DNA from 4 places in the Colwellia sp. Bg11-28 genome. Region 1 is predicted to be linked to each of the others. Evidence: predicted binding sites of a transcription regulator. Region 1 holds the regulator's gene; each other region holds the start of a gene.
What was found. Region 1 encodes LexA, which represses DNA repair genes until DNA is damaged. Its sites were predicted from a motif close to TACTGTATNNNNATACAGTA; they were not measured.
Positions count from the first base shown of each region.

Region 2: a site for LexA is predicted at 2,200-2,219, ahead of CXF79_RS21935 (DNA topoisomerase III). Genes of this name have one in related genera too.
Region 3: a site for LexA is predicted at 1,913-1,932, ahead of ruvA (Holliday junction branch migration protein RuvA). Genes of this name have one in related genera too.
Region 4: a site for LexA is predicted at 1,686-1,705, ahead of recN (DNA repair protein RecN). Genes of this name have one in related genera too.

Region 1 is NZ_PJBA01000005.1:227,603-230,823, forward strand. Features, by position in the region: gene coxB (cytochrome c oxidase subunit II) at 1-935, opposite strand, end outside; gene lexA (transcriptional repressor LexA) at 1,501-2,136, opposite strand; gene CXF79_RS06520 (TonB-dependent receptor) at 2,979-3,221, shown strand, end outside.
Region 2 is NZ_PJBA01000018.1:1,099,480-1,102,700, reverse strand. Features, by position in the region: gene CXF79_RS21940 (SRPBCC family protein) at 1-46, shown strand, start outside; gene CXF79_RS21935 (DNA topoisomerase III) at 199-2,148, opposite strand; gene CXF79_RS21930 (TonB-dependent receptor) at 2,348-3,221, opposite strand, start outside.
Region 3 is NZ_PJBA01000006.1:1,854,690-1,857,910, forward strand. Features, by position in the region: gene ruvB (Holliday junction branch migration DNA helicase RuvB) at 187-1,200, opposite strand; gene ruvA (Holliday junction branch migration protein RuvA) at 1,237-1,872, opposite strand; gene ruvC (crossover junction endodeoxyribonuclease RuvC) at 2,113-2,640, opposite strand; gene aspS (aspartate--tRNA ligase) at 2,806-3,221, opposite strand, start outside.
Region 4 is NZ_PJBA01000006.1:77,229-80,449, forward strand. Features, by position in the region: gene recN (DNA repair protein RecN) at 1-1,647, opposite strand, end outside; gene nadK (NAD(+) kinase) at 1,796-2,677, opposite strand; gene grpE (nucleotide exchange factor GrpE) at 2,835-3,221, shown strand, end outside.

The sequences.
Region 1 (3,221 bases):
TTTAATGCAGGGAAGGCCGGCGGCAAACCTAAACCGGTTGGTTGATGACAAGCTGAGCAGTAGGCTGTGTAAGTTGTTTCACCTAATTGCATAAGTTCTTCTTTTGATACAGAAGCGTTTAATGAGTCTTGTTCGGCACTTGCTGCAGCGGCGATACGTTGTTGTTGTTCATTGAGCCAAATGTCATAATCTTCAGCTGATTTTACCTCAACAACTATGGGCATAAAGCCATGATCTTTTCCGCATAACTCGGCACATTGACCGCGATAGACACCGGGTTCTTCGACTCTAGTCCAGGCTTCATTGATGAATCCTGGATTAGCATCCTGTTTAACGGCAAAAGCAGGCACCCACCATGAATGGATAACATCATCAGATGTTATTAAAAATCTAACTTTTTTATTAGCAGGAATAACAAGCGGCTTATCAACCTCAAGTAAATAGTTTTTACCTTTGATGGCGCTAGTTTCTTGTTGGTTTTGGTATTGCTCGCGAGGGGTGGAAAGCACAGAATAATATTCAATATCTTGGTCAAAGTATTTGTAATGCCATTTCCATTGCGAGCCCGTGATTTGAATCGTAACATCAGAGTTCTCATTGTCTTCCATCGCTATCAGTGTTTGTGTAGCAGGCACTGCCATGGCGATTAAAATAACAATGGGTATTGCTGTCCATAAAATTTCTACTTTAGTACTTTCATGAAAATCAGCAGGCTTTGCACCTTTAGATTTTCTGTGAAAAGCAATCGACCAAAACATAGCGCCAAAAACTAAAATACCGATAGCAGTACAAATATAGAGCACTAGCATATGTAAATCATATACGTCTCTACTAACGGCAGTAACCCCTTTAGTTAGGTTTAACTGCGTCTCTGCCCAGGCTGAATTGGCAAATAGGCTGACCAACACTAGCCAAATTAGCTTATGTTTCCCCACACGGCATCTCCTCTTTTCAATGATAGAGAACAGATGTGCAGCAATGTACTTCATAACTCACTGAACTGAATATCTGTTGTTGTTATTATTATTTTTATCAACTAACAAGAGCTCGGTTTAGCCACGGTTGCGCTATATAGAACGGTTCATGACGAATATACATAATTTAGAGATCAAGTTAATTATCGACGTAAAAGAGTAATCAGTCATAGTACTAGTGAACTAGTGTGACAGGATTAGCAAACAGACGTCTTTTTATTCTTTTTATGTTCGTTTTGTATGCGTTACTATTTATAGAATTACGCTAAAAATTGATCTAGGTCAAACATTTTATAACTGAGGAATTATAAAAAAGCCATTTAATTCAATGGAGTAATAGCTCTAAAGAGAGTGTGAGCTCTACTGGGACTAGCTTTGATTAAATCTAATAAAGGGATTTAAGAATTACAGAAAATCACGTGGAAATTTAGAAAGGAAAATATTGAAGATAAATAAAAACGCCATATTTATTACGCAGTAATTAGGTAATAAATATGACGAATGCTGTAACAGTGGCTATGATGGATTACATCCAACGTCCACTTCGAATAATACCGACGGCGATACCCTCAATATTAAACTCTTGATTAGCTAAGTCGACTTTAATAGGAGAGAAGTCTTCATTTTCTGCATGCAAATAGACAACATTTCCTTCACGTTTGAAACGTTTTACGGTGACATCATTTTCAACACGGGCAACAACAACTTGACCATTCTGTACTTCAGTAGTTTGATGCACAGCAAGTAAGTCGCCGTCTAGAATACCGATATCTTTCATGCTTTCGCCATTTACACGCAAGAGATAATCGGCAGCAGGATGGAATAAATTACCATCCATTTTATAATGTTCTTCAATATGCTCTTGCGCCAAAATAGGTTCACCGGCGGCAACTCGCCCTATCAGTGGTAAACCTTCTGCTTCAAGCATTTCTTCAACCAAGCGAATGCCACGAGAAGTGCCTGCAAGCATTTCAATGTAGCCTTTTTTTGCTAAAGCTTTTAAGTGTTCTTCGGCGGCATTAGCTGATTTGAAACCAAAAAAATTAGCGATTTCAGCACGTGTAGGTGGCATGCCTGTATCTTGAATCTTTGCTTTGATTAAATCATAAATCTGTTGCTGTCGTTTAGTCAGTGGGCGTAATTCGGTAGTTGAATCTATCATAGCTTTAGCCTGTAAATTTACACAGTATTACTGGTAGTATATACAGGATGTGATGAAAGGCAAGCCCCGCTTAGGTATATCTAACTAATTATTGTTTACGTGCAGAAATCACCTCACATTATGATTATCTACCTATGTTTTCATGAGAGTATATTGTTGTTCACAGCTGACTTTATATGAATTATCAACATGACTACTAATAATTAAGTTTATGGTTAGTAAGCTATTAATTGACAACAGGGTGGTTTGACACGTGTAAATTTAACCAAGTATATACTCGTTTATATAGCCCTATTTTTATTACCAGACCATAATTTAGCTTTCATCATCTATATCCAGCACATAGATTATTAACTAGTAAATATAATATAGTTTTGTCAGAATGATTTTAAGTTTGGCTACATTAACGCACTAAAAATAACAAAAGGTTACCGATGCACTGGCGGAAAAAACTTGTTCAATCGTCTTTAATATTTGTAAGTGAAAAACTTACTGTTGAGGTTATTGAACAACGAAAATTTAACTCAGCTAGCATAGCAGCAACACTCGCTTTAGCGTGTGCTCCATATGTTCAAAGTGCTGAATTAAGTAATACCTATTCGTTCAATATTCCTCAGCAAAGAGCAGATCTATCGCTCACTCAATTTGCAGAGCAAGCCGACTTAACGCTCATTTTCTCACTTGATAAAGTAAGTGATATAACGGCAAATAAGTTAACTGGCAATTATTCTATTGAACAAGCCATTAAACTTTTACTTGAGGATACGGAGTTAGTTGCAACATTGAGTGGTCAAGGTCTGCTTTCCATAAATAATAAAAATGATTTGGGGAAGACAGATAACATGTTTAAAAAAAATACATTATCGACAGCAATTATTGCAATTTTAGCGTCAACAGCTTCAGTCCAAGCGCATGCTGAAGACAGTAAAACAGCTGAAAAAGACGTTGAAAAAATCACCGTTACAGGCATTAGAGGCGCTCTTGGTCGCGCTTTAGACACAAAACGTGAAGCTAGTGGCGTAGTTGATTCTATTTCTGCTGAGGATATTGGCAAGTTTCCGGACACTAACCTTGCAGAATCATTA
Region 2 (3,221 bases), on a different contig from region 1:
AATTTATATGGCATTACTTGGCGCATTAAAAAATAGTTTACGTTAAGTCCAACTTACTTCAGCGTTAAATTCACTTGTAACAGCCAAGCTATTAACGCCTAAATTCGCCTTAGAAAAAGACTAATCAACTTCTACCTCTTAAAGATATTTGAGATTAATTACCTTTGTATAGTTTACCTTCAGACAAGTAGCTTGGCGCTAACTTGCTTTTTTTACCGCTTTCTTCTGAAATGTTCGTTTGCCGCGTTTAGGCTTAAAAGCAACCTTAGGTAAACCAGAAAAAGATTGCTGACTGGCACCTTGTACCATCTCATTGACTATAACTGTTAAAGGTTGCATAAAGCTTAGATAGTTGGCATTTTTCTCACTGATTGCCGTGAGTGTTGCTTCCCATTGTGCTGTCATATCTGGCAAAGTAGCCATGGTGGGCAGGGCGGTGATTAACGCAACACCAACCTCCGTTGCGGTGATCGCTTTGCCTTGACGTTGTAAAAACCCGCGTTTAAAAAGTAAATCTATAATGCCGGCGCGAGTAGCGTCTGTACCCAGACCATCGGTTTCTTTCAGTACTTTTTTAATGGCCGCATCATTGACGTAACGGGAAATACCGGTCATGGCACCGAGCAGCGTTGCATCAGTAAAAGATTGCGGCGGTGACGTGTGTTTTTCTATTAATTCGCCTTGTTGGCAATGTAATAGTTGCCCTTTTGTTAAAGGGGGCAATGTTTGCTCTTGTTCTTGCCCATGTTCTAACTTACTTTGGTTTTTCGTTTTATTACTTTTTGGGAATAAGACTTGCCAGCCCAGTTGTTTTTCTGTTTTTGCTTGGCTCATAAAATTCCCGCCAGCAATTAATAATTCCACTTTGGTTTGCTGATAAATATAGGCAGGATAAAACTGTACTAAATATTGACGTACAATCAGTAAATAGACATTTTTTTCAAAGGTATTTAAATTGATGTTCTCAGGTGATTTCTCGGTAGGGATAATTGCATGATGGGCGGTTATTTTTTTATCGTTCCATGCTTTACTCACTAAAGAAGTATTTGCCCCTTGAGCGGGTTTATTACAAGGTAATGATGAGTTGGCGAGTGTATTAACAATGCCACTTGCTTGCTTTAGTTGCTCTTTAGGCAAATACCGACAATCTGAACGTGGGTAAGTAATCAGTTTATGTCTTTCATATAAAGCCTGACAAACATCAAGCACAAGCTTGGCATTCATAGAAAACTGCTTAGCAGCACTAATTTGTAATTGCGATAAATTAAAGGGCAATGGGGCGGCTTGTTGTTTTTCGTTACTGTCAATATTACTGATTGTTGCGGGTTGGTTAGCAATGCGTTTAACGACATTCTCTGCTAATGCTTTTACCAAAACTCGACCTTCTTCATCGCAATATGGTTGACAGTTTTCACTTGGTTGCCATTTTGCTGTAAAAGCGATGGCGTCCTTTGAACTTAGTGCAATATGAGCCTGAACTTGGAAGAAAGGTTTACTGACAAATTCTGATATTTCTTGCTCACGCCTAACCACTAAACCTAACAAAGGTGTTTGCACACGACCTACGGACAATACCGAGTTGTAACCGGTTTTTTGCCCTTGCAATGTATATGCACGGGTAAGGTTAATACCATAAAGCCAATCAGCGCGTGAACGTGCTAAAGCAGAAATAGATAACGGCATAAAATCACTATTAGGTTTTAGTGACGTAAGGGCTCGCTTAACGGCAGGTAAGTTTAAATCGCTGATCAGCAGACGTTTAATGTTAGCTTTTTTTGTTTTGGATAATTTAAAGTAATCAATCACTTCATCAACGAGTAATTGACCTTCTCTGTCGGGATCGCCTGCGTGAATAATTTCATCGGCTTGTTTCACCAATTTTCTTAAGACAGTGAGTTGTGAGCGAGTTCGAGCAATGGGTTTTAATTGCCATTGCTGCGGCACTATAGGCAAACTTTCCATGCGCCATTTTTTTAATTCGGCATCATAGTCTTCAGGATCTGCTTGCGCCAAAATGTGTCCGATACACCAACTGACCACATCACCGTTAGCGAGCTCAATATGTGTTTTATGGTTTTTTTGTGGCTTAGGTAATGCGGCAGCAATAGCGCGACCTAAACTCGGTTTTTCGGCAATATAGAGTTTCAAGCCATATCCAAGTGTTAGTGATTAACAACAAAGGCTTAAGTATAATGCGTTTACTGGTTTTATGTACAGCTTTATCGGTTAGCTTTGACTAGGCAAGGAGAGTACACATGATACTTAAAGTTTCGCCATAAAAAACCGCTCTTTAAGAGCGGCTTGAATCTTAGTTGCAGCTAAATATTAGCTGCTTAAACAGTAACTATTAAAACTCGTAACGGGCAACAAAGGAGACATAACGTTCTGTTTGACGGTCAGTAATACTTCCGTAATCAGCATTTTTAACTAAGTTTCCGTCATCATTTAGGGAGGTTCTTGTTTCATTAATATTGGTCGCTGAATCGCTATCAAATACGTTATAAACGGTCGCTTTGAATGATAAATCACCATCCATTACTTCGGTAATATAAGTTAATGATAAGTCGACATTAGTAACCCAATCAAGATTACCTTTTGAACCACGTTTAGCTGGTTGTTCGTTTTCATCGTAAAAGCTCTCATGACCAGAATTGCCATAACATGCTTCCCATACATTACCCGCAGCACAACTATCTACGCCAGTTGGGTGACGACCAAGATAACTTTGTGGACGACCAGAACTAATACTCGAAACGAAACCAAAAATTATGTTTTCAGTGATGTCGTAACTACCGTTAAATTTGAATACATGGGTGTGATCATTTGGTAACAGACCATAGCCGTGGTCCATAACATCTCCGTAATCGTACGAAGTTGTCCAACCTGGATCTGCTTGGTTATTATCCGTTTTAACTAGACCTTCGGTATTACCCCAGTTTTTAGAGTAAGTGTAAGAAGAGTTAATGCGGAAGCTATCCGTGATCGAACCATCAAGGGTGAATTCCATAGCAGCATAATGACGTTCCATCTTAGGTAACATCATTTCCTCAGCAGATAAAGTTACTGCTTCAAGGCCATTATCAGGATTACCATCAAAATCTTGTTCAATGGTTAAGCTTTCGCCTGGGTTGTGTAAGAACCATGTACCACCGACATCATTATAACCAAGTTGAGCCAATTTCTTATTCAACGGTGATTGGATATCACTATCTTCTACACCA
Region 3 (3,221 bases), on a different contig from region 1:
TGTTCCATGAATGGGAAAATACAGCTTTTTTGCTTTCCCATTCATGGGAAAGTTCTTCTTATTAAGGGAAGTTTGTTAATGAGAAAGCGGTTACGGAGTTTTGAAGGGGAGTCGAAGTAGTCTCCGCCAGCATAGACACTGACGGATAAAATAACAACTTATAAGGAAGAGCAAAAACTATGGGGCTTAGTCTTTAGTTTGATCTTTAGTGATTCCAAAATGTTGGTAAGCTCTATCTGTTGCTATTCTGCCACGCGGAGTACGTTGCAAAAAGCCTTGTTGGATTAAAAAAGGCTCTATTACATCTTCTATAGTTTCTCGTTCTTCACCAATGGCTGCAGCAACATTGTCCAAGCCAACAGGTCCACCCATAAATTTATCAATAATGGCATGTAATAGCTTCCTGTCCATAATATCAAAGCCTTCACTGTCAACTTCTAACATGTCTAACGCAGCAGCGGCAGTTTGTTGACTAACCACCCCGTGCGATTTTATATCGGCATAATCACGTACTCGGCGTAATAAACGATTAGCAATACGTGGCGTGCCGCGAGAGCGGCGTGCAACTTCAAATGCCCCCTCCTCATCTATTGTTAAGTTCAAAAAATGTGCCGAACGGCTGACAATAGTTGATAAGTCTGCAACATTATAAAACTCTAACCGTTGAACAATACCAAATCGGTCACGTAAGGGTGACGTTAATGCACCTGCTCGTGTGGTAGCGCCAATAAGTGTAAATGGGGGTAGGTCTAACTTGATAGAACGCGCTGCAGGTCCTTCACCAATCATAATATCTAATTGATAATCTTCCATTGCAGGGTAAAGTATTTCTTCAACCACAGCACTTAAACGATGGATCTCATCTATAAAAAGAATATCGTTTTCTTCTAAATTAGTTAGTAGCGCTGCTAAATCACCGGCTTTTTCTAATACTGGTCCGGAAGTTGTGCGAATATTAACACCCATTTCATTGGCAACAATATTAGCTAAAGTGGTTTTACCTAGACCTGGAGGGCCAAAAATGAGCAAGTGATCTAAAGGTTCGCCACGATTTTTTGCGGCTGGAATAAATATTTCCATTTGCGCTTTAACATGCTGTTGCCCCGTATAATCTTGTAGCATTTTAGGACGAATAGCACGATCTACCCTTTCATCTTCTACTGAAGCAATTGGTTCAATTAAGCGATCTGCTTCTATCATAGGTTACCTAAGTTCAAAATGTGATTAATCCGTTGGCTATATCATTGATTTTAATGCATCGCGAATAATGTTTTCGCTAGACATGCCGCGATTATATACGGATTTAACCGCTTTATCTGCCTGTACTTGTTTATAGCCAAGTGAAAGTAAAGCATTAATAGCATCGCCTTTATTATCATTAACAAAAGTAGTTTCTTGGCTCAATTCAGCAGAGAGTTGTTCTGGTATCACGCCATCATCACTAACTAAGTGTATTTGTTGTGCTTGCCAATCTTTCAAACGATCACGCATTTCAATAAGCAAACGCTCTGCTGTCTTTTTACCAACACCCGGGATTTTTACAATGGCGCTAATATCATCGTGACGAACACAACTAACAAATTGATCAGCAGACATGTTTGATAAAATAGCTAACGCTAATTTAGGACCTACACCATTAACTTTAATTAATAACCGGAATAACTTACGTTCTACTTTATTGGCGAAGCCATAAAGCAATTGAGCATCTTCACGTACAACAAAGTGAGTATAAATAGTTGCCTGCTGTTCAAGCTCAGGTAAGGCATAAATACTCGTCATTGGCATGGTGACTTCATAGCCCACGCCAGCACATTCAATTAATATTTCAGGAGAGTTTTTTTCCACAAGCATGCCACGTAAACGACCAATCACAACAAGTACCAAAGGCTATTATTAATGAATCAGATACTACCACTATATATTTATACAGTAAAGTGACCTAGTTGAATTTTGCTGACGTTGCCTAATATTTAAAACGAAATAACTCACTACGAAGAACACAGAGGCTTAGCTTCACAGACAAAAAAACGACTGAAAACTAATCTTTCTGGATTCCCGATCAGAAACTTCAGGAATGACGGCTATGCTGATGGGGATTTATAGAAAAGCGGGTTAGCGTAAACGCCCTCTAACGATTTTTGTAGCTTGACCGGCTAATATGGCGGCACTGGTATGACTATGACCATGACATAGTGCTACCGCTAAGGCATCGGCAGCATCGGCCTGAGGAGTACCTGGTAACTTTAAAATACTTTTTACCATATGCTGTACTTGGTTTTTATCTGCTGCGCCTGTACCTACAACAGCTTGCTTAATTTGTCTTGCTGAATACTCTGCGATGGTTAACCCTGAATTGGTTGCCGCCACAATAGCTGCACCCCGTGCTTGGCCAAGTTTCAAAGCTCCGCCAGGATTCACCCCCATGAAAACTTGTTCAATGGCAAACATATCCGGTTTGAATTGAATAATTAACTCAGATACGCCAGCAAAAATTGTTTGCAAACGTGAAGCTAAATCTTCACCTTGACTCATCGCTTTAATGCAACCACTACCAAGGTAGGTAAAACGTTGCTTTTCTTGTTTGATAACGCCGTAACCAGTAAAGCGTGAACCAGGATCAATTCCTAATATTATTGTCAACAGCGAGCCTTTTGATTGATATCTTATTCTTCAATAGAGGTAAGTTATATTAATGCCATAAAAAATGCAGCTAAAACATACGTTATAGCTGCATTAACATTACTGATATACAGTAATCATAACAAACAGTAGTTATCATTTATCTATTGATAAACGGTTACCTAATTATGCTTGTTCTTCGTCTTTGTTCTCTTCAGCTTTCTTTACTGCAAGAACAGCAACGCCTAATTCTCTTAACTGTTCAGGGTTAGCTTTACCCGGTGCATTAGTTAATGGACAAGCCGCTGTATTGGTTTTTGGGAAAGCCATTACGTCACGGATTGAACTTGCACCTGTCATTAACATCACTAATCGATCAAGGCCAAAGGCTAAACCAGCATGTGGCGGCGCACCATATTGTAGCGCTTCAAGTAAGAAGCCAAATTTCTCTTCTGCTTCTTCATCACTAATGCCTAAAATTCTAAATACTGCTGCTTGCATATCTTGATTGTGAATACGTACAGAGCCACCACCAAGTTCACAGCCATTTAAGACCATGTCATAAGCATCTGATAAAGCGCCAACAGGATTTGCTTCTAACT
Region 4 (3,221 bases), on a different contig from region 1:
TTGAGATATTTTATCTCCTGCAAGCAAACGAGCAATTTCTTTGACCCGATTTGATTCACTTAGTTCACTTACTTTAGTTTCAGTGAGTTCGCCATCAGTCAATTTGCTCACAAAGAGTTGTTGATGTCCCTTACATGCCACTTGGGGTAAATGGGTAACACAAATTACTTGAGTATTTTTAGATAGCTGCTTTAACTTTTTACCTACCATAGCCGCTGTGGGGCCACTTATACCGACATCAACTTCATCAAATATTAGTGTTGGCGTGATCACTTTATCGGCCAAAATAACCTGCATAGCTAAACTGATACGAGATAGTTCACCACCGGAGGCAACCTTATGCATAGCTTCAAGCGCTTGCCCTGGGTTAATGCTAACTTGAAAGCTAATAGTATCACTACCATTGGTATTGATAGTTTCTTTGCCATTTTCTTGTTTTTTATTATTATCAACGGCAATAAAAAATTGTCCGTGGGGCATGTTCAGTTCTTGCATACTTTTACTGATCAGTTTACTCAGGCTTTTACCTGATTTTTCTCTTGATGCTGATAACAGTTCAGCGCTTTCATTATAATGAATTCTAGTCTGCTCTAATTCTTCAATAATAGTATCAATGCGGGTTTCATCATTAGATATTGAAGCGAGCTGTTGTTTTAATTCACTATGGAAGTTAACTAGATTTTCTGGTGACAGTTGGTGTTTTTTGGCCAACTGCACTGCGGTAGAGTAACGCTCTTCAATGATCGCATAATTTTGAGGGTCTAGTTCTAATTGCTGATAATAGTGCGTTAAATCGTTATTTGCTTCATCTAATTGAATTAAGGTATCTGATAATATAGTGGCTACATCAGTTAATTGATTATCAACGCGTGCGATTGAATTGATATTTTCGCTACATTCTCTAAGTGCATCTAAGATATTAAAATTATCATTTTCTGATAAGCTTTGTAATGTGCTTAGCGTTGAGTCCAATAAATCTTGCGCATTACTATGGCGTTTATAATCTTTTTCTAGTGTTGAAAACTCATCAGGCTGTAATGAAAACTCATCGAGTTCAGTGACTTGATATTGAATGAGTTGCTGTTCAGCTTCACGCTGTTGTTTGCTTTGCTGCAGCATCTCTAATTCTTTATTAAGCTTATTCCACTGCTGGGCATAATGTTTTACTGCACTTAACAAAGGTGAGTGGTTGGCATAATTATCCAGTAAACGACATTGTTGATTCGCTTTAACGATAAGCTGGTGATCATGTTGACCATGGATATTAATTAACAGCTGTCCAATTTCTTTTAATTGCACTAAAGGCACTTGGCTGCCATTGATATATGATTTTGAGCGGCCTTCAGCGGAGATAACACGGCGAAGAATACATTCGCTATCATGCTCAGAAACGAGTTCATGTTGTTTTAGCCAAGCGCGCGCCATTTTATTTTTCTTTATTTCAAATGTGGCGGCTAAATCAGCCTTTTTGCAGTTTGGTCTAACCACATTAGTGGTTGCTCTATCACCTAAACATAAGCCCAGTGCATCAATAGCAATTGATTTTCCCGCGCCAGTCTCACCGGTAATTGTCGTCATACCTGATTGCCAATCAATATCTAATGAACGGACAATGGCAAAATTTTGAATGTTAAGTTGCAGCAGCATAGTTAACCTTTGGCAATAAGCATGAATAAAAAACCAGTAACTGTTAATTTATACAGTAAATGGGTTTTATTCAAGTTTATTTGAAACTATTTGCTTATTTTTTGATAGTAATGCTGGCTACTACTCATAGTTAAGTAGCAACAGGAGGTTAATAAAGTTTGTTACCCCAGCTTAATTTATTTCGTAATACGTTAAAGTATTCATGATCTAATGGGTGGATTAAACGAATGCTGCACTCACTCTTTTTGATGATAACTTCGTCACCAGGCATTACCGTTAAAATAACATGACCATCACAACTCACTTGCAAGTTTTCATGGTTATCGTTGGCTAGTATCAATTTGATTTCACTATTTCCATCAACAACAATTGGTCTACTTGTTAAGGTATGAGGAAACATAGGTACGAGCGATAGTGCATTTAAGTTGGGCGTTAAAATAGGTCCACCAGCAGACATCGAATAGGCCGTTGAGCCAGTAGGTGTGGAAATAATTAACCCGTCTGAGCGCTGGCTAAACATAAAGGTGCCATCAATATAAACTTCAAACTCAATCATGCTGGCAACTTTACCGGCATGGAGTACCGCTTCATTAACCGCGCTATTTGAACTTTTTAGTTTTCCGTGACGATAAACTTCAGCCTCTATAATAAAGCGTTGTTCACTACGTGACTTGCCTGATAATATTTGCTCTAAAGGTTTTATGATTTCAGAAGGAGAAAGATCGGTTAAAAAACCTAGGTTACCGCGGTTTACACCAATGACGCCAATATCGAAACAGGCGAGTACGCGCGCTGCGCCAAGCATGTAACCATCACCACCAATAACAATGGCGAGATCTGCTTGTTCGCCAATATCAGTTAATGTGCCGGTTTTCATCTTTTTGATATCGAGAGATTGCGCTACTGAAACTTCGACAATAACTTTATACTCATTCGCTAATAAGTATTTGTGCAATGTTTGTATGGTGGCACTGGCGCCATCATGATTAGGTTTGCCAATAAGGCCAATAGTTTTATAGTGTTGAGCCATAACGGTAATTTACTTATTTTGCTAGGGTTAATAGCAGTTTCGCTGGATTTTGCTCACTTGTAAAGTTCACTTTTTACAAAATGTTTTTAAATCAAGCTTGAATCATTTTAGAGAGTCCCCATAATGTCACCAAGAGTTATAAAATTGAGGTTTTTCCATGACAACAGAATCAACAAGTAATAAAGAAGAGTTAAGTGCTGAGCAATTAGCAGATGACATAGTACAACAAGCTGAAGAGCAGGTAGAAGATCAACATGATCATGCCCATGAAGTGATTAGTGCTGAACAAGAAAAAATTAACGAGTTAGAGCTAGCATTAGCTACAGCTCAATCTACCGTTGCGGATCAAAAAGATTCAGTTATTCGCGCTAAAGCAGAAGTAGACAACATTCGTCGTCGGGCTGCTCAAGATGTAGAAAAAGCACGTAAGTTTGCTTTAGAAAAATTTGCTGGTGAAATGCTAACAAGCGTTGATAACTTGGAGCGAGCGCTTCAAAATATTGATAAAGAAGATGAAAGTAATAAAGGTGTTATTGAAGGCGTT